4 regions of the Streptomyces sp. NPDC042336 genome follow, and region 1 is predicted to be linked to each of the others. Evidence: riboswitches for the same ligand, from Rfam matches in the RefSeq annotation. Region 1 holds a riboswitch; each other region holds the start of a gene.

Region 1 (4,955 bases):
GCACCCCGCGGCGCACGGCGGCCTCGTCCATCACGTCGTCGTGGTACAGCGTGGCGAGGTGGGTCAGCTCCACGACCACGGCCGAGGGCACGATCCCGGGGGCGTAGGGGTCGCCGAACTGGGCCGAGAGCATCACCAGCAGCGGCCGGAACCGTTTCCCGCCGGCCCGCACCAGGTGCTGGGCGGCCTCCGTGATGAACGGCACCTCGCTTTTGGTTGCCTCAAGCAACCCTTCCTCGACAGCAACCAATCCGGCCTGGACATCGGCTTCCAGAGCCTGGTCCCGCACGCTCAGCCCGAACGGCCCGACGACGGTCACGAGGGGTCTCCTGTCTGCTGGTGTCTACTGGCGATTACCTGGTTTGTCGATAGGTCGCTGCCACCACTCAAGTCAGCGTATCCGGTCACCTTTCGATCACCGCTAGCGCCCACCGTTACAGGCTGGTCGGTATCGGATCATGAACGGTATGTTTTTGATCAGGTGATATGAGCAGATTTTGATTGATAGCGCCAGAGGGATGAGCCGGACCGGGAGCGCGAACGAGCCGGAAGCCGCCACCGAAGATCCCACCACCCCTCCCAACGGCCCGCACTTCGAGAACGTCACCCGATCGACCCACGCGCCCGAGGCGGTCCGCACCGGTCCACACGCACTCGCGCCGGTCCGCGCCCACCCTCCCGGCAGGCGCGAAAGGCACCTCCGCGGCCACCCACTCCCCACCCCGCTTCCCTCCACCCGCGACTCGACACCCGAAGCCGTCGCCACCCGTGGCCGGTTGACGCATGGTTGAGATGAATGCCCGTTTTGCCATGCTTGTTGAGGCCAGTGAGTTGGCTCACTCCGAACCGCCCACAGGCAACCCCTTCCGAACCTGTGCCCTCCCTTTGCCCCGCAAGCCAGTTGAGGCTTGGCAACAGCAAAGGATCAAGAGCCTCAAATGCCTCAGACCAAGGTCAACAGGCACGTGGGGTGATTCCTGCACTTGTTCCGAACATGTGCTCTCGCATACGTTCCCGGCCTGTCGGGTGGACGCCGAATCCTGCCACCGCCCGTCGCACAGTCATCCACCCAACAAACTCGCAGGCAGGAGCGGGGGACCCAAGGTAAGTCGCCGCACCGGTCACCACCGGAGCGGCTAGGGGTGAAGCCGTACCCGTCAGGGCACGGCCGGGCACCTCCCCGCCCGAACCCGACAGCTCACCTCGTAGGCGTAAGGAGAGGGACACTGCATGTCTGCCAACGGTCAGAACCGTCACGCCCGCACCAGCCGCCTCGCCCGCAAGCTCGCCGTGGCCGGCACCGGTGCCGCGGTGCTCGCGCTGCCGCTCATCGGCGCCGCCACCGCCTCCGCGGCCACCCCGGCCACCCCGGCCGCCGCCACGACCGCCACCACGGCGGCCACGACGTACCCGGACAACCTCGACGGCTGGATCCGTGAGTCGCTCGACATCATGGCCCAGCACGGCATCCCCGGGACCTACGAGGGCATTCACCGCAACATCATGCGGGAGTCCTCCGGCAACCCGCTCGCCATCAACAACTGGGACATCAACGCCGTCAACGGCACCCCGTCCAAGGGCCTGCTCCAGGTGATCGACCCGACCTTCCAGGCGTACCACGTGCCCGGCACCTCATGGGACCCGTACGACCCGGTCGCCAACATCACCGCCGCCTGCAACTACGCGGCCGACCGCTACGGCTCGATGGACAACGTCTTCAGCGCGTACTGAGCCGTACCCGCGTGGTGGCGCACCCACCGGTGACGCGGCCATGGTGACGCAGCCCTCGGTGGCGCGCTGAGCGGTGGCGCAGCCCTCGGTGGCGCACCGAGCGGTGGCGCGCTGAGCGGTGGCGCGTCACGAAGTACCGAAGATCCGCTCGAGGACGACGGCCACGCCGTCGTCCTCGTTCGTCGTGGTGACCTCGTCGGCCACCGCCTTGAGTTCGGGGTGGGCGCCGGCCATGGCGACGCCGTGGGCCGCCCAGTGGAACATCGGGATGTCGTTGGGCATGTCCCCGAAGGCGATCGTCCGCCGCCGCTCCAGGCCGAGGTGCTCGGCGGCCAGCGCCAGGCCGGTCGCCTTGGTGATGCCGCACGGCTGCAGCTCCACCGTGCCGGGCCCCGACATGGTGACCGTCGCGAGGGAACCGACCACCGCGCGCGCCGTCGCCGCCAGTTCGTCGTCGGTCAGCTCGGGGTGGCGCAGCAGCACCTTGCTGATCGGCCTGGACCACAGCTGCTCACGCCGCCCGACGCGCACCGCGGGCAGCGTCGGGTGGGGCATCAGGTAGCCCGGCTCGATGAGCGTCAGCCCGTCGACGCCGTCCTGGTCGACGGCGGCATGCACCTGACCCACCTCGGCCTCGATCTTGCCGAGCGCGGTCTCGGCCAGCTCCCGGTCCAGGGTGACCGACCAGAGCATCCGGTGCGCCCCGGCGTCGTACACCTGCGCGCCCTGCCCGCACACCGCGAGTCCCGTGCAGCCGAGCCGGTCGAGCAGGGGGCGCACCCGGGGCGCCGGCCGCCCCGTCACCACCAGGTGCCGGGCACCCGCCCCGGCGACCCGCGCCAGCGCGGCCAGCGACCGGTCGGAGACGGTGTCGCCGCCTCGGAGCAGCGTGCCGTCCAGGTCGGTGGCGACGAGTGAATATGCGGTGCGGTCCATGATCAGAGAATACGGACACCGCACCCGTCCGACTCACCCGTGACCGCTTCCGAACGAGGGCGTAGCGAGTGCGTTCGGACCGGAACGAGGATGCACGAGGGCGTCCGTTCGTGCCCGAAACCTGACACATCATCGGCTAAAGCCGCTTCAGGGCCTCTGCACCGGTTGGCGACGACATGGCCCGGCGCCCGTCTTCCGGGCGGTCCCGGAGGTGCCTTCCGTCTGTTCAGGGGAAGGTGACCGGGGGCCGCTCGAACGGCGGACGCAGACGTGTGCCGCCACCTTCCGCCGCACTGCCCAAGACCGGCATGTCAGCCGTAACGTGTGGCCCGACCAGCACAGCGCAGACACGGCGCACATGGCGAGCACGAAAGCGAGGCAGCACCCGATGCCCCCCTTCGATGTCCCCGAGGGCGACCCCTTCGGCCCGCACAACCTTCCGTACGGCGTGTTCTCGATCCCCGGCTCGCGCGAGCGGACGGTGGGCGTCCGGCTCGGCGACCACGTCCTCGACGCGGGCGCGGCGGCCCACGCGCTGGGATCGCCGTACGCGTCCCTGCTCGCCCGGCCCACCCTCAACCCGCTGCTGGCGGCCGGGCGCACGGCGTGGTCGGACGTGCGGCGGGCGCTGACGGCGTGGGTGACCGTCCCCTCCCACCGCGAGGTCCTGGAGCCGCTCTTCCATCCGCTGGCGTCGGTGACCCTGCACCTGCCCTTCGAGGTCGCCGACTACGTCGACTTCTACGCCTCCGAGAACCACGCCCGCAACGTCGGCCGGATCTTCCGCCCCGACGCCGCCGACTCCCTCACCCCGAACTGGAAGCACCTGCCGATCGGCTACCACGGCCGCTCCGGCACGGTCGTCGTGTCCGGCACGGACGTCGTACGCCCCTCCGGGCAGCGCAAGGCGCCGGCCGACGCCGCTCCCGTCTTCGGCCCGTCCGTCCGCCTCGACATCGAGGCCGAGGTCGGCTTCGTGGTGGGCGTGCCCTCCGAGCCGGGCACTCCGGTGGCGCTCGGCGACTTCCGCGGGCACGTCTTCGGGCTCTGCCTGCTCAACGACTGGTCCGCGCGGGACGTCCAGGCCTGGGAGTACGTGCCCCTCGGCCCGTTCCTCGGCAAGTCCTTCGCCACGTCGGTCTCGGCGTGGATCACGCCGCTGGACGCCCTGGACGAGGCCCGGGTGGCGCCGCCCGAGCGCACCCACGAGCTGCTGCCCTACCTGGACGACACGCACGACGACCAGGACGGCCCCGGCGGCTACGACCTGCGGATCTCCGTCGCCGTCAACGGCCACGTCGTCTCCGAGCCGCCGTTCTCCACCATGTACTGGACGGCCGCCCAGCAGCTGGCCCACATGACGGTCAACGGCGCCTCGCTGCGCACCGGCGACCTCTACGGCTCGGGCACGGTGAGCGGGCCGGCCGAGCGGGAGCGGGGGTCGCTGCTCGAACTGACCTGGAACGGCCGCGACCCGCTGGAACTCCCCGACGGCAAGCGGACGTTCCTGGAGGACGGGGACGTGGTGACCCTCTCGGCCTGGGCCCCGGGGCCGAACGGGGTCCGGGTCGGGCTGGGCGAGGTGACCGGGCGGGTGGTCGGGCGGGACGTCTGACCGGGCGCGGGGGAGGCCCGATGGCGCGCGCGGCGAGTGCGGTGGCGCGCGCGGCGAGCACGGTGGCGCGCGCGGCGAGCACGGTGGCGCGTGCGGCCCGGAGGTTCCCTGCGACCGGTTGGCTGGGGCACGAATTCCGGAACCGGTGCCCGCCGACACCTGACTCGCACCGCCCGACCCCGTCATACTGGCGTCGGGCGGTGCGCGCGCACGGCACGGCCCGGCGCAGCCCCAGCACCGCCCTGTACAGCCAGAGCCGCCCATCCTTCGACCAGGATCCGGAGCCAGTGGCATGACCGTCTGCCTGCTCCTGCTGTTCGTCGTCGCCGTGACCGCCGCGGTGCCGGTGCCGCGCGCGCTGACCCGTTCGGCGTGGCCCGAGCGGGACCCGGTGGTCGGGCTGTGGGTGTGGCAGTGCCTGGTCGCCACCGTGCTGCTGTGCTGTCTGACGGCTCTCGTCCTCGGTGCCACGGCCGTCTTCGGGACCGTCCGCACCCAGCTCTTCGCACCGGCGCCGCCCGCGGTGACCGCGGCGTACAACCTCTCCGCCGGTCCGGTCTGGGCGGCCGTCCTCACCCTGCTGCTGGCGGCCGGTGCCGCCTGGACGACCGCGATGCTCGTGCGCGAACTCGTCGAGGCCCGCCGCCGGCGCGCCCGGTCCCGCGCCCATCTG
Region 2 (4,955 bases), on a different contig from region 1:
CCGGCCTCGTACGGGTGCTGCGCCCCCGTCCGGCGGCGTCGGAGCTGCTGGACCTGGCGAGCAACGACTACCTGGGACTGGCCCGGCACCCGGCGGTCGTCGAAGGGGCGGTCGCGGCCGCCCGGACCTGGGGCGGCGGCGCGACCGGCTCCCGGCTGGTGACCGGCACGACCACGCTGCACGCCGAACTCGAGCGCGAACTGGCCGAGTTCTGCGGATTCGAGGCCGCGCTCGTCTTCTCCTCCGGCTACGCGGCCAACCTCGCCGCGGTCACCGCGCTGGCCCCGCACGGCAGCCTCGTCGTCTCCGACGCGGGCAACCACGCCTCTCTGATCGACGGTTGCCGGCTCGCTCGCGGCACCACCCAGGTCGTGGGGCACGCCGATCCGGACGCCGTGCGCAAGGCACTGGCGACGCACGACGGACCCGCCGTGGCCGTCTCCGACACGGTCTTCTCGGTCGACGGCGACGCCGCGCCGCTGGCCGCACTCGCCGACGCGTGCCGGGCGCACGGGGCCGGACTGGTCGTCGACGACGCCCACGGTCTCGGCGTCCTCGGCGAGGGCGGCCGGGGCGCCCCGCAGGGCGCGGGCCTGGCGGGACGGGACGACGTCGTCGTGACCGTCACGCTGTCCAAGTCGCTCGGTGCCCAGGGAGGCGCCGTGCTGGGCCCCGCCCGGGTGATCGACCACCTGGTCAACGCGGCCCGTACGTTCATCTTCGACACGGGACTCGCCCCCGCCGCGGCGGGGGCGGCCCTGGCGGCGCTCAGGCTGCTCGGCCGTGAGCCGGAGCGTGCCGCGCGGGCCCGCGCCGTCGCGGCCGAACTGCACGCGCGCCTGACCGCCGCGGGTCTGGACGCGGTACGTCCGGACGCCGCGGTCGTCTCGGTGCGCGCATCCTCCCCGGAGGGGGCCGTGCGGTGGGCGGCCGACTGCCGGGCGGCCGGCCTGTCCGTGGGCTGCTTCCGCCCTCCTTCGGTGCCCGACGGCATCTCACGGCTCAGGCTGACCGCACGTGGGGACCTCTCCGGGGAACAGATCGAACGCGCTGTACGGGTGATCGGCGACACGCGGCCATGAGTCGGCGGGACACGGCCGTGCGCCGTCCGCAGTCCGGCGGGGTCAGTCGCGGTGGACGCCGGCGGTGAACGCCGTCCAGCTCCCGGGGGAGAAGAGCAGGGCGGGTCCGGCCGGGTTCTTGGAGTCGCGCACGGCGAGCAGCCCGGCCCAGGGACCGGCCGACGGACGGGCCGTCTCCACACAGTTGTTCGCGCCGGTGCTGTAACTGCTGCGCAGCCACCGCACACCGGTCATATCGGTGCTGACAGGGATGTTCCGGGGACGTTCGGACAGGGAGCCTGACATGGTGCCTCCTTACGCGCCTGCCGCGGTCGCGGCGATGAAGTCCAACGAGTCCTCGGGCGAAAGGGCATGGATCAGAAGGGCGTTGAAGGCCTCGGTATAGGCCTCTAGGTCTTCTTTCCGTTCGAGGTGCAAGCTACTCGTCAAGTGGTCGAGAACAACCACGTCCAGATCAGAAGTGCTCGAAAAGGAGAAGATTACGAAAGGGCCGGTGACACCGATGTGCGCCCCGGCGGCAAACGGCAGGACCTGGAGGCGGACGTGCGGGAGCCGCGCGGCCTCGACCAGCCGGGCCAGTTGACGGGCCATCACCCCCGGACCGCCCACCTCCCGGCGCAGCACGGCCTCGTCCAGGACCGCGCTCAGCTCCAGGGGCGGCTCGCCGCGCAGCACGTCCTGGCGGGCCAGCCGGACCTCCACCAGCGTGTCCAGCCGTTCCGCCGGCATGCCGTCCACCGCGGCCCGCGTCACCGCGCGGGCGTACTCCGGTGTCTGGAGCAGGCCGGGCACCACCGTGGTCTCCAGTGTGCGCATCGCGCTGGCCTGCGACTCCAGGCTGATGAAGTCGCGGTAGGTCGGTGGCAGCACCCCGCGGTACGCGTGCCACCAGTGGTGGCGTCCCCCCGCGTCCTCGGAGCGCGCCAGCATCACCAGCAGTCCCCGCAGCTGCTCGTCGTCCACGCCGTAGACGTCCAGCAGTAACCGCACGTCGGCCGGTTTCACCCCGCTCGTCCCCGTCTCGATCCGGCTGACCTTCGACTGGTGCCAGCCCACGAGCCGGGCCGCCTCGCCGCTGGTGATGCCCGCCGACGTGCGCAGGGCGCGCAGTTCCGCGCCCAGCTTGCGGCGGCGCACCACGGGACCGTGCTGCATGGGCCAACTCCCTTACTCCTTGTGCGCCGCCCGAATACGCTCTGCCGTCGCAGAGTTCACCGCTTCGAGCGACAGATATATGCATATCTTGGTGGATCGCCGCCCTTCACGGGTCCGGTGATGGCAGTCTGGCGACGAAGCACCAGTCCGGGACCGTACTCGAACCATCCCGCTCCGTGTCGGGCCTGCGGTCCCGTGAGAAAGGGACGACATCGCCATGGCAGACCATCTGGAAGCATCCGTCACTCTGCCGAGCGATCCCGCCTCGGTGGCCGCCGCGCGGACCTATGCGGTCGGCACCCTGGCGGAATGGGGGCTGCCGGGAGATGCCGACCTGGCCGAGACCGTGCGGCTCATCGTCTCCGAACTGGCGACCAACGCGGTCCAGCACACGTTCGGGCAGTCGCCCACCTTCACGGTGGACCTCGTTCTCGATCGCGACGAGCGGCTGCGTCTGGGTGTCACCGACAGCCATCCGCGCTTCCCCAAGCGGCTGCCCGCCGCCGTCCAGCAGGACAACGGGCGGGGCATGGTGATCATTCGCTGGCTGACCGCCGAGTGCGGCGGCAGGCTGAGGGTCCGGCCCACGCGCGAGGGCGGCAAGACCGTCTCCATCGAACTGCCCTGGACGCCCCCCGGCGGGCCGGCGGCACCCGCGGGAGTGACGGCGGGGCAGAACGCCGTCACTCCCGCGGGCGGGCTACTTGACCCGGCCGTACCAGACGCTTGAGGTCCAGATCTTCTGCAGCCGCACCACGTCCCCGGTCTTCGGAGCGTGCCAGAGCCTGCCCTTCCCGGCGTAGATGCCTACGTGGTAGACGCTCCGGCCGGAGTGGAAGAACACGAGGTCGCCGACCTTGCGGCTGTGGGCCGAGATGTGGCGGGTCTTGTTGTACTGCTGCGCCGCGGTGCGCGGGAGCTTCTTGCCGGCCTTCTTGAACGAGTACAGCGTCAGGCCGGAACAGTCGAACCGGTGGGGGCCGGTGGCGCCCCAGCGGTACGGGGATCCTTTCTTGGAAGCCGCGATGGTGAGGGCTTTCGTCGCATGGCTCGCCGCGGCCGCCTCGGAGGCGACACCGGGGACCACGACGGAGCCGCCCACGGCGGCGAGGGTGAGGGCCGAGGCCGTACCGGCACGAGCCATCAGGGACGGGACACGATTGAGCGCGGACATGCGCAACCCTTCGTCAGCCGCCTGTGAAGGATGACCTGTCGGATTCGGGCTGGCGAAGTTGCCCGGCCGCAGCGTGCGGCTTCACCCCAAGGACCGCTCGGTTTGGCACCTCTCACGGAGGCGGCCGTCCCGGCGACCCGTCGTGCTCGGGTCCTCCACTCCTGCCGATCCACTTCCTGTCGACCTGGCGTCCGGACGGCGGCAGGACTCGGCGTCCGCCCGGACCGCCCCGCCGCTGCGGCGGGGGCTTGTCGTCAGTCACGGATCTTGTCCCGCCCACGGGGAAAATCCCAACGGAACGCGTCCTTTGTGTTGTTACGTCCCACTCGCCCGTTCGGGTCGCCACCCCGTGTTCGAAGTGCCGCCGAGCGCGGTGACGGGCCCGGGACCAGCGGCGGAGCGGGAGTTCGCACCCGCGGGGCGCGGGGCGCCGCAACTTCGACCGGTCACGAAACGGAGGTGTCCCTACGCCGAAAGGGGGTACGCCGTTTGGTCCGTTTCGGCCAGGCGTCGGGCCGGCCCCGACCCCCTCAACTCCCGGAGTGCGGCGGAAGGCCGACCCGCGCGGTCCGGCGCTCGCCGTCCAGCACCCGCAGCGCCCGGGCCAGGGTCGCGGCGTGCAGCTCCGTCTCGCCGCGCCGGTGCATCAGCGCCAGCGCGTCACGCAGCGCCGCCGCCTTGCCGACCAGCGCCTGGGCGGCCCGCAGGCCGCCGTAGGTGTCGCCGACGCGCCCGGGGTTGATGCGCCCGAGCAGGTCGACGACGTCCAGATAGCGGTCGATGACCTCGGCCTCGGCGCGGGTCAGGGCGGGCAGCGGGGGCAACTCGGGTGGCAGCACGGGCGGATCACCTCGCGCCGGGCGAGGCGGGCGGGGTCCTGCGGCCGGGCACGATCCGGTCCACCAGGCCGTACTCCAGCGCCTGCCGGGCGTCGAGGACCGTCTCCCGCTCGATGTCCGCGTGCACCTGCTCGCGACCGCGGCCCGTGTGCCGTACGAGGATCTCCTCCAGGAGGGCGCGGACGCGGACCAGTTCGCCGGCGTGGACGGCCAGGTCGCTCGCCTGCCCCTCCACCGGTTCGGTGAGCGCCGGCTGGTGGATCACCACCCGGGCGCCCGGCAGGACCGCGCGCTTGCCGGGGGTGCCCGCCGCGAGCAGCACCGCGGCGGACGAACCGGCCTGCCCGAGGCAGGTCGTCGCCACGTCGCAGGCGACGTAGCGCATCGTGTCGTAGATCGCCGTCATGGCGGTGAAGGAGCCGCCGGGCGAGTTGACGTAGAGCTCGATGTCCCGGTCCGGTGCCTGGTGCTCCAGGTACATGAACTGTGCCGTCACGTCGTTCGCGGAGGTCTCGTCGATCGGTGTCCCGAGGAAGACGATCCGCTCCTGGAGCAGCTTGGAGTACGGGTCCGACGTCCGGGCCCCGGAACTCGTGCGTTCGGTGAACTCGGGCAGGACACGGCGGGCGGACGGTCGGATCATGACGAACCCCTCCTCGTGGCAAAAAACCGTCTTCGGCGGCACTGGCTCTGTTGAAAATGTAC
Region 3 (4,955 bases), on a different contig from region 1:
AGCTGGTGCAGGGCGCCGGCGGCTCGCTCAACGGCACCACCAGCTTCGAGCGGACCAACTACTTCGAGACCATGCCCGCCCACCAGCTGGAGCTCGCCCTCTGGCTGGAGGCCGACCGCATGGGCTCCCTGCTGGCCGCCCTGGACGAGGAGTCGATGGAGAACCAGCGGGACGTCGTCAAGAACGAACGCCGCCAGCGCTACGACAACGTCCCCTACGGCACGGCCTTCGAGAAGCTGACCGCCCTCGCCTACCCGGAGGGGCACCCCTACCACCACACGCCGATCGGTTCGATGGCGGACCTTGACGCGGCGACCCTGGAAGACGCGCGCGCGTTCTTCCGCACCTACTACGCACCGAACAACGCGGTGCTGTCGGTCGTCGGCGACATCGACCCGGAGCAGACGCTCGCCTGGATCGAGAAGTACTTCGGCTCCATCGCCTCGCACGACGGCAAGCAGCCTCCCCGGGACGGTTCGCTGCCCGACGTCATGGGCGGTCAGCTGCGCGAGATCGTCGAGGAGGAGGTCCCGGCCCGTGCCCTGATGGCGGCCTACCGCCTGCCGGAGGAAGGCACACGCGCGTGCGACGCGGCCGACCTGGCCCTGACCGTCCTGGGCGGCGGCGAGTCGTCCCGCCTGTACAACCGGCTCGTACGCCGCGACCGCACGGCCGTCGCCGCCGGGTTCGGTCTGCTGCGGCTCGCCGGGGCGCCTTCCCTGGGGTGGCTGGACGTGAAGACGTCCGGTGACGTGGAGGTGCCGGTCATCGAGACGGCCATCGACGAGGAGCTGGCCCGGTTCGCCGAAGAGGGGCCCACGGCCGAGGAGATGGAGCGCGCCCAGGCCCAGCTCGAGCGCGAGTGGCTGGACCGACTGGGCACGGTCGCGGGCCGCGCGGACGAACTGTGCCGGTACGCCGTCCTGTTCGGCGACCCGCAGCTCGCCCTCACCGCCGTGCAGCGGGTCCTGGAGGTGACCGCGCAGGAGGTCCAGGAGGTCGCCAAGGCCCGCCTGCGCCCCGACAACCGCGCGGTGCTCGTCTACGAGCCCACCACCCCCGCCGACGAGACCGACGCCACCGACGAGAACGAGGAGGCGGCCAAGTGACCGAGCTCGCCACCATGGAATTCCACGCCCAGCCGCAGGCCGGCGAGCCCAAGCCGTGGGCGTTCCCCGCCCCCGAGCGCGGCAGCCTCGGCAACGGCCTCACCGTGCTGCGCTGCCACCGCCCCGGCCAGCAGGTCGTCGCCGTCGAGGTGCTCCTCGACGCCCCCCTGGACGCCGAGCCCGCCGGTCTCGACGGCGTCGCCACCATCATGGCGCGCGCATTCTCCGAGGGCACCGACAAGCACTCCGCCGAGGAGTTCGCCGCCGAGCTGGAGCGCTGCGGCGCCACCCTGGACGCGCACGCCGACCACCCCGGCGTCCGGCTGAGCCTCGAGGTGCCCGCCTCGCGCCTCGCCAAGGCCCTCGGCCTGCTCGCCGACGCCCTCAGGGCGCCCGCGTTCGCGGACGGCGAGGTCGAACGGCTGGTGCGCAACCGGCTCGACGAGATCCCGCACGAGCTGGCCAACCCCTCCCGGCGCGCCGCGAAGGAACTCTCCAAGGAGTTGTTCCCGGCCGACTCCCGCATGTCGCGCCCGCGCCAGGGCACCGAGGAGACGGTCGCTGCCATCGACTCGGCGGCCGTCCGCGCCTTCTACGAGCGGCACGTCCGCCCCGCCACGGCCACCGCGGTGGTAGTCGGCGACCTCACCGGCATCGACCTGGACGCGCTGCTCGGCGACACCCTGGGCGCGTGGACCGGTTCGGCCGGCGAGCCGCGTCCCGTGCCTCCGGTGACCGCCGACGACCGGGGCCGTGTCGTCATCGTCGACCGTCCCGGCGCCGTCCAGACGCAGCTGCTGATCGGCCGCACCGGCGCCGACCGGCACGACCGCGTGTGGCCCGCGCAGGTGCTCGGCACCTACTGCCTCGGCGGCACCCTCACCTCGCGCCTGGACCGCGTCCTGCGCGAGGAGAAGGGCTACACCTACGGCGTACGGGCGTTCGGCCAGGTCCTGCGGTCCGCGCCGGACGGCACGGGCGCCGCGATGCTCGCCATCAGCGGGTCCGTCGACACGCCCAACACCGGTCCCGCCCTGGAGGACCTGTGGACGGTGCTGCGCAGGCTCGCAGCGGAGGGACTCACCGACGCCGAGCGCGACGTGGCCGTGCAGAACCTGGTGGGCGTGGCGCCGCTGAAGTACGAGACGGCGGCGGCCGTGGCGAGCACGCTGGCCGACCAGGTCGAGCAGCACCTGCCCGACGACTTCCAGGCCATGCTCTACCGTCAACTGGCCGCCACGGGCACCGTGGAGGCCACCGCGGCGGTCGTGAACGCCTTCCCGGTGGACCGCCTCGTGACTGTCCTCGTCGGCGACGCTGCGCAGATCAAGGAGTCCGTCGAGGCCCTCGGCATCGGCGAAGTCACCGTGGTGGCGGCCGAGTAGCGGCACGCGCGTGTGGTGGCCCTGGTGACCGGAGTGTCACCAGGGTCGCCGTTTGTCCGGATTGCGGGAGTGGTTGCCTGTCTGCCCTGTGGCGTGCGCTACAAAAAGCCTGTTGCGTTTGAGGATTGAACGCAGCCGCGTTTAGCGTCTTCCGGGCTGTTCGTCAGGCAGTGCGCCGCACCCGCGGCACCGGACAGTCATCGCCGAGTCCCCGTACGGCGCGAGCCAGGGGAGCCGGGGACCCAACGCAGTCCCTGGGGTGAATCGGACGCCCGCGCGCAGCGAGGGGGTCCGTAGGAGACCTTCCACCTCCGAACCCGTCAGCTAACCCGGTAGGCGAGAGGGAAGGAAAGGACAAGCCTCTACATGGCGTTCACGCGCGCCACCGGGAAGCACCGCCGTCCCAGCAGGGTGCACCGCACCACCGCCCGCGCGGCGGGAGTCGCGGCCCTCGCCACCACCGGCGTCGTCGGCACCCTCGCGGCTCCGGCGCTCGCCGCCGAGCCCGAGGTGGAGCAGAGCGGGCTCACCCCGGTCGTCACCATCGGTGACTCCATAGCCGACGAGATCGACGCCCAGGCCCTCGCCCAGCGGCAGGCGGCCGCGGACGCCGCCGCCCGCGAGGCGGCCCGGGAGGCGGCCCGCGAGCGGGCGGCCGAGGCGGCCAAGGAGGCACGCGAGGCCAAGGAGCGTGCCGCGCGGGAGGCGGAGCGCAAGCGCCTCAACACCTTCGTCGCGCCGATCACCGCCTCGTACGTCTCCACCGCGTACCAGGCCGGCAGCTCCCTGTGGTCCTCCGGCAGCCACACGGGCATCGACTTCCACGCCTCCAGCGGCACGACCGTGCACGCCGTGGGCGTCGGCACCGTCGTCGAGGCCGGCTGGGGCGGGGCGTACGGCAATCAAGTCGTGATCAAGATGCACGACGGCACGTACACGCAGTACGGGCACCTGTCGTCCATCGGCGTCTCGGTCGGCCAGTCGGTCGAGCCGGGCCAGCAGATCGGCCTCTCCGGCGCCACCGGCAACGTCACCGGGCCGCACCTGCACTTCGAGGCCCGTACGAGCCCCGAGTACGGCTCCGACATGGACCCCGTCGCCTACCTCCGCTCCCACGGCGTGAACGTCTGACACAGAGGCGTCCGAAAGCCCCGGCTTCCCGAGCCGGGGCTTTTCGCATTTAATATCGCTTGATTGGCCCGGGGTTGGGCAACGCACGTCAATCACCGGCGTTTCACGGGGGTCAAGGGGAGGTCGCTCATGCGTATTCCGGCGCATTCGGTGTGCACGGCGATCCGGGACGACATCGTCACCGGCGTACACGGCCGCGGGAGCCGGCTCACCGAGGAACTCCTCGCCCGCCGCTACGGCGTCTCCCGCGTCCCCGTCCGCGAGGCGCTGCGCACGCTGGAGGCCGAGGGCTTCGTGGTCACCCGGCGGCACGCGGGCGCGTGCGTGGCGGAGCCGACCGAGCGGGAGGCCGCCGACCTGCTGGAGACGCGCACGCTCCTGGAGCCGCTCGGGGCCTCCCGGGCCGCCCGGCGGCGCAGCGAAGCCCACCTGAAGGTGTTGCGCGGCCTGGTCCGGCTGGGGCAGGAGCGGGCCAGGCAGGGCACCGGTGAGGAGCTGCGCTCACTGGGCGGCTGGTTCCACGAGACCCTCGCCCGGGCGGCGGACAGCCCCTCCCTGGCAGCGCTGCTGACCCAGCTCCGCCACAAGATCGCGTGGATGTACGTCGTGGAAGCACCGGTCGGCCTGGTGGAGTACTGGGCGGAGCACGGCGCGATCACCGATGCCGTGGCCCGGGGCGACGGCGACCGCGCGCGGGCGCTCATGACCCTGCACATCGAGCGGTCGGCGTCCGCGCACCGGCTGCGCTTCGCCTCGGGCGGCGGATCGGCGGAGCGTGTGAGGAATGCGCAACATTCCGTAAACACGGCGGGACCCCGTCGGTAACGCGGAGGCCGTATACAAAGGACGGGGAATTCCGGCCGGTGTGTTTTCTCCTGCCCGTGAACGGATGTACCGACGGGCGGGCCGAAAAGGAGCGGGCGAGCCGAAAGGGCTGAAAGAAAAGAAACGAAAGGCCCGACCGGTGTCCCGGCGGGCCTTTCGGATGGTGCTGTCCGCCGGGGCTCAGACGGTCTCGGGAAGCTCCTCGAGCCCCTCGGCGACCAGCTTCGCCAGCCGGTCCAGAGCGGCCTCCGCGCCCTCGGCGTCGGAGGCGAGGACGATCTCCTCGCCGCCCTGGGCGCCGAGGCCGAGGACGGCCAGCATGGAGGCCGCGTTGACGGGGGACCCGTCGGCCTTGGCGATCGTCACCGGGACGCCTGTGGCCGTGGCGGCTCGGACGAAGATGGAGGCGGGACGGGCGTGGAGACCCTCGGCCCAGCCGACGTTGACGCGGCGCTCAGCCATGTGATGCTGCCCTTCAGGTGTTCAGAGGGTTGTCGTTGTCTAG
Region 4 (4,955 bases), on a different contig from region 1:
GACCCTGGTGAACGTCTTCATCGCGGTGCTGTGGACCTGACCGCCGCCTCGGAGTCCCCTCCCGCGGACCGCAGCGCCGCCCGGGCCTGGACGACCGCCCCCGCCGCGACCGCCAGCCACCCGGCCACCGCGATCCACTGCAGCGCCCGGCCGGGTGCGTCCAGCCACGGGACGTCGACGACGACGGCCACGGACAGCGTCGCCGCCGCCGTCATGCCGAGCGGGAAGACGGTCGACCAGCGGCGCACGTCGTAGCGGAGGCGGGGCCAGGCGATCTCGGCGGCCAGCAGTACGGCGTACCAGGCGAGGTCGAGCGCGAGCAGGCAGACGGTCACGTCGTGCAGGACGGCCCGGTCGTCGGCGTTCCACAGGTATATGCCGGTCCCGGCCGCCGCGAGCAGCTTGGCTCCGGCGAGGGCGGAGATGGCGAGCGCGCCGCCCGCCACCCAGTGGTCCCCTGAGCCCCGCGCCACCTGCCGCAGATCGAAGCGGAACAGTGCGATCAGGTAGAGCACGATCCCCAGCCAGAACGGCACCAGCGCCGTGTGCGCCAGCCAGGGCGTCGAGGTGGCCGTGGCCAGCGTGGCGGCGAGCACGGCGAGCCCCTCGGTGGCCACGCAGCTCAGGAAGACGGCGCCGGGCATCCGCCGCCCCCAGTGCTGCACCACCAGGTACAGCAGCCACGGCCACAGCAGGGCCGCCAGCACCAGCAGCACCGCCGCCAGGCGCGACCAGCCGAGCAGGGAGAAACGGGTGCCGAGCACGGTCGTCGCGGCGACGGCGGTGAGCGCCCCCGGCGTCCCGGCCCGCTTCACCCACTGCGCCCGGTCGGCCAGCAGCAGGTAGACGAAGTTGGCGGCCAGTATCAGCCATGCGGCGCAGGCCAGGACCAGGGCGATCCGGGACAGGACCTCGCGGCCGGTCAGATGCAGGGCGACCGACACGATGCCGGTCGCCATCACCGCGGCCCCGGCCGCCGGTGGGCGCTGCGCCCACCAGGCGCGCAGCGCTGAGGGATGGGTGGCCGATGACATGCGCCCGATGCTAGGGCCTGCCCGGCGGATCGGATCGCAGGAAAGACGCGCCCTCGCCGATCAGGCCGGGCGCACCACGCTGTAGATGGACGACTCGCCGTCGTAGAAGATCGACTCCTCGCGGACGTACGCGCCCGGCTTGGGTGCGTGGATCATCATGCCGTCGCCGATGTACAGGCCGACGTGGCTGATGTCGTCGTAGAAGAAGACCAGGTCACCGGGTTGTGCCTGGGCGACGGAGACGGTCGTGCCGGCGTTGACCTGGTCGTAGGTGACGCGCGGCAGCGTCACGCCCGCGGCCTTCCAGGCGGCCTGGGTCAGGCCCGAGCAGTCGTAGGAGTCGGGGCCCGTGGCGCCCCACACGTACGGCTTGCCGATCTGGGCGCGGGCGAAGGCGATCGCCTTCTCGGCCTTGGTGCCGTTCGAGGTGCCCGGCGTCGACGAGCCCGTGGAGCCGGTGCCGCCGGAAGTCCCCGAGGACCCGGATCCGGCGCCGCTCTCCTGCTGCCGGGCGGCCTCCTCCTGCCGTTCGCGCTCGGCCGCCTCCTCCGCCTGCTGCTTCGCCAGCTCGGCTGCCTTGCGCTCGGCCTCCTCCTGCTTCTTCTTCTCGATCGCGGCCAGCCGGGCCTTCTCCTTGGCGGTCAGCTCCGAGAGCAGCGCCCGCGCGGTGGCCAGCTTCTTCTGGACGGTCGACTTGGCCGTCTTGAGGTCGTGCTGCGAGTCGGTGAGCGTCTCGAGGCTCTCGGTGGCCTCCCGGCGCTTCTTCATCGTCTCGGACTGCTGGGTGACGTAGTCGTCGACGGCGGTCTTCTGCCGGCCGGTCAGCCGGTTCATCAGCTGGTTCTGGTCGAAGTAGTCCTGCGGCGAGTCCGCGAGCAGCAGCGTCGCGGTCTCCGGGACCGAGGCGCCCGTGCGGTACTGGGCGGAGGCGAAGGAACCCAGCTCCTCGCGCGCGTCGTTGAGCTTCTGGGTGCGCTGGGCGACGTCGTCGAGGAGGGTGTCGACCTTCTTGCGCTGCTTGGTGGTCTTCTCCTTGGCCGCGTTGTACTTCTCGGTCGCCGACCCGGCCTGGCGGTAGAGGTCGTCGACCTTCTTCTCGACCTCTTCGAGGGTCGGCCGGTCGTCCGACGGCGTGGCGCCCGCCGTCTGGGACAGCAGGGCGACGGAGGTGAGTGCCGCGGTGGCGAGGGCCGGGGTCCGTATGCCCGCGACGCGGGAACCGGTGGGACGCGACTTGCGGTGCGACGCCAAGGAGGCGACTCCTTCCAGTGCTCCGCCTACCGGGTTAGCTGTCGGGTTCGGGCGGTGGTTCGGAAGGGTTGCCCTACGGCGGCCCGCCCTCTCGTCTCGTCGAGGGCGGTGCGGCCGATTCACCCCAAGGTCTCGGTGGGTCCCCGGCTCCGGTGCCGTGCGGGCAGGCCGGACTCGGCGGAGGCCGCGCGGCCCGGCGAGGTTCGCCGGAGGGGGTCGAGCGGCCTGCCCCGCACCGTAGCCAACTCGTGTGGCCGCTGTGAAGGTTGGTGGGTGATATGCCCGATACATTTTCGTGACCTTCCGTTCGGGTGCCGCCGGGCCGGTCCCGGGCGTCACTCTTCGTGTTCCGGCCGGTCGCGGGGCGTGCCCGTGGCGGAACGGTGGGCATTTTCCGGGGTGGCACCGGGTTGTCGGTGGGGCGCCCTAGACTCGGAGAGCGATGAGCAGCCTCTTTGACGACAGCTTCCTGGCGAGCCTCCAGACCCCCCGGGGTCACGAGGAGGAACCCCCGCCGCCCGAGGACGATCACGGACCGGAGCAGGTTCCGCACGATCTGTTCGGCGGGAAGTTCGACGCGCCCCCGGACCGGGACACCCACTACCGGGACGGCGCCCCGCGCCCCGCCCTGGACGCCGCCGCCCTCCTGGAGGGGCTGAACGACAACCAGCGCGCCGCGGTCGTCCACTCCGGCTCCCCGCTGCTCATCGTGGCCGGTGCCGGCTCCGGCAAGACCCGTGTGCTCACCCACCGCATCGCCCACCTGCTGGCCGAGCGGAACGTCCACCCCGGGCAGATCCTCGCGATCACCTTCACCAACAAGGCCGCGGGCGAGATGAAGGAGCGCGTGGAGCAGCTCGTCGGCCCGCGCGCCAACGCGATGTGGGTGATGACGTTCCACAGCGCGTGCGTCCGCATCCTGCGCCGCGAGTCGAAGAAGCTCGGCTTCACCTCGTCGTTCTCGATCTACGACGCCGCCGACTCCAAGCGGCTCATGGCGCTGGTCTGCCGCGACCTGGACCTGGACCCGAAGCGCTTCCCGCCGAAGTCGTTCAGCGCGAAGATCAGCAACCTGAAGAACGAGCTGATCGACGAGGAGGACTTCGCCGCCCAGGCCGCCGACGGCTTCGAGAAGACGCTCGCCCAGGCCTACGCCATGTACCAGTCGCGGCTGCGCGAGGCCAACGCCCTCGACTTCGACGACCTGATCATGACCACGGTCAATCTGCTGCGCGCCTTCCCGGACGTCGCCGAGCACTACCGCCGCCGCTTCCGGCACGTCCTGGTCGACGAGTACCAGGACACCAACCACGCCCAGTACGCGCTGGTGCGCGAGCTGGTCGGCGTGGCCTCGGAGCACCCCGTCGACGTGCCGCCGGAGGCCGAGGTCCCGCCCGCCGAGCTGTGCGTGGTGGGCGACGCCGACCAGTCGATCTACGCCTTCCGCGGTGCCACCATCCGCAACATCCTCCAGTTCGAGGAGGACTACCCGGACGCGACGACGATCCTGCTGGAGCAGAACTACCGCTCCACCCAGACCATCCTCAGCGCCGCCAACGCGGTCATCGAGCGCAACGAGTCCCGCCGCCCCAAGAACCTGTGGACCAACCAGGGCAGCGGCGCGCAGATCACCGGGTACGTCGCCGACACAGAGCACGACGAGGCGCAGTTCGTCGCCGACGAGATAGACCGCCTCACCGACGCGGGCGAGGCCAAGGCCGGGGACGTCGCCGTCTTCTACCGGACCAACGCCCAGTCCCGTGTCTTCGAAGAGGTCTTCATCCGCACCGGCCTGCCCTACAAGGTCGTCGGCGGGGTCCGCTTCTACGAGCGCAAGGAGGTCCGGGACGTCCTGGCCTACCTGCGGGTGCTGGCCAACCCGGAGGACTCGGTGCCGCTGCGCCGCATCCTCAACGTCCCCAAGCGCGGCATCGGCGACCGCGCGGAGGCGATGATCGACGCCCTCGCCCAGCGCGAGAAGATCAGCTTCCCGCAGGCGCTGCGGCGCGTGGACGAGGCGTACGGCATGGCCGCGCGCTCCGCGAACGCCGTCAAGCGGTTCAACACGCTCATGGAGGACCTGCGCACCATCGTCGAGTCCGGCGCCGGACCGGCGACCGTCCTGGAGGCGATCCTCGAACGCACCGGATACCTGGCGGAGTTGCAGGCGTCCACCGACCCGCAGGACGAGACCCGCATCGAGAACCTCCAGGAACTCGCGGCCGTCGCCCTGGAGTTCGAGCAGGAGCGGGCCGAGGGCGAGGAGGCCGGGACGCTGGCGGACTTCCTGGAGAAGGTCGCGCTCGTCGCGGACTCCGACCAGATCCCGGACGAGGAGGACGGCGACGGCGTCGTCACCCTCATGACCCTGCACACCGCCAAGGGCCTGGAATTCCCGGTCGTCTTCCTCACCGGCATGGAGGACGGCGTGTTCCCGCACATGCGTGCTCTCGGCCAGGCCAAGGAGCTGGAGGAGGAGCGGCGCCTCGCCTACGTCGGCATCACGCGCGCCCGCGAGCGGCTCTACCTGACCCGGTCGACGCTGCGCAGCGCCTGGGGCCAGCCGTCGTACAACCCGCCCTCCCGGTTCCTGGAGGAGATCCCGGCCCCGCACCTGGAGTGGAAGCGGACCGGGGCGAACGGCCCCGCGCCCTCCGCACCGGTCTCGGG

Evidence for each region. A riboswitch is a leader RNA that binds a small molecule or an ion and turns the genes downstream of it on or off. The one in region 1 is predicted to bind cyclic di-AMP.
Region 2: linked by a shared signal. The riboswitch ahead of ACZ6IM_RS07595 (C40 family peptidase) and the one ahead of ACZ6IM_RS24205 (transglycosylase SLT domain-containing protein) in region 1 are both predicted to bind cyclic di-AMP.
Region 3: linked by a shared signal. The riboswitch ahead of ACZ6IM_RS29905 (M23 family metallopeptidase) and the one ahead of ACZ6IM_RS24205 (transglycosylase SLT domain-containing protein) in region 1 are both predicted to bind cyclic di-AMP.
Region 4: linked by a shared signal. The riboswitch ahead of ACZ6IM_RS18910 (C40 family peptidase) and the one ahead of ACZ6IM_RS24205 (transglycosylase SLT domain-containing protein) in region 1 are both predicted to bind cyclic di-AMP.

The regions. Positions count from the first base shown of each region.
Region 1 covers NZ_JBVJEA010000011.1:187,870-192,824, reverse strand. Annotated here, with positions in the region: gene ACZ6IM_RS24210 (polyprenyl synthetase family protein) at 1-319, opposite strand, end outside; cyclic di-AMP (ydaO/yuaA leader) riboswitch at 1,057-1,226, shown strand; gene ACZ6IM_RS24205 (transglycosylase SLT domain-containing protein) at 1,231-1,731, shown strand; gene ACZ6IM_RS24200 (HAD family hydrolase) at 1,858-2,667, opposite strand; gene fahA (fumarylacetoacetase) at 3,056-4,282, shown strand; gene ACZ6IM_RS24190 (M56 family metallopeptidase) at 4,575-4,955, shown strand, end outside.
Region 2 covers NZ_JBVJEA010000002.1:527,746-532,700, reverse strand. Annotated here, with positions in the region: gene ACZ6IM_RS07615 (8-amino-7-oxononanoate synthase) at 1-1,082, shown strand, start outside; gene ACZ6IM_RS07610 (DUF397 domain-containing protein) at 1,125-1,367, opposite strand; gene ACZ6IM_RS07605 (helix-turn-helix domain-containing protein) at 1,377-2,237, opposite strand; gene ACZ6IM_RS07600 (ATP-binding protein) at 2,455-2,967, shown strand; gene ACZ6IM_RS07595 (C40 family peptidase) at 2,938-3,411, opposite strand; cyclic di-AMP (ydaO/yuaA leader) riboswitch at 3,415-3,556, opposite strand; gene ACZ6IM_RS07590 (hypothetical protein) at 3,942-4,250, opposite strand; gene ACZ6IM_RS07585 (ATP-dependent Clp protease proteolytic subunit) at 4,258-4,893, opposite strand.
Region 3 covers NZ_JBVJEA010000017.1:114,745-119,699, forward strand. Annotated here, with positions in the region: gene ACZ6IM_RS29895 (M16 family metallopeptidase) at 1-1,109, shown strand, start outside; gene ACZ6IM_RS29900 (M16 family metallopeptidase) at 1,106-2,494, shown strand; cyclic di-AMP (ydaO/yuaA leader) riboswitch at 2,686-2,848, shown strand; gene ACZ6IM_RS29905 (M23 family metallopeptidase) at 2,861-3,625, shown strand; gene ACZ6IM_RS29910 (GntR family transcriptional regulator) at 3,755-4,450, shown strand; gene ACZ6IM_RS29915 (HPr family phosphocarrier protein) at 4,631-4,912, opposite strand.
Region 4 covers NZ_JBVJEA010000008.1:56,489-61,443, forward strand. Annotated here, with positions in the region: gene ACZ6IM_RS18900 (hypothetical protein) at 1-40, shown strand, start outside; gene ACZ6IM_RS18905 (tellurite resistance/C4-dicarboxylate transporter family protein) at 18-1,034, opposite strand; gene ACZ6IM_RS18910 (C40 family peptidase) at 1,095-2,285, opposite strand; cyclic di-AMP (ydaO/yuaA leader) riboswitch at 2,292-2,475, opposite strand; gene pcrA (DNA helicase PcrA) at 2,728-4,955, shown strand, end outside.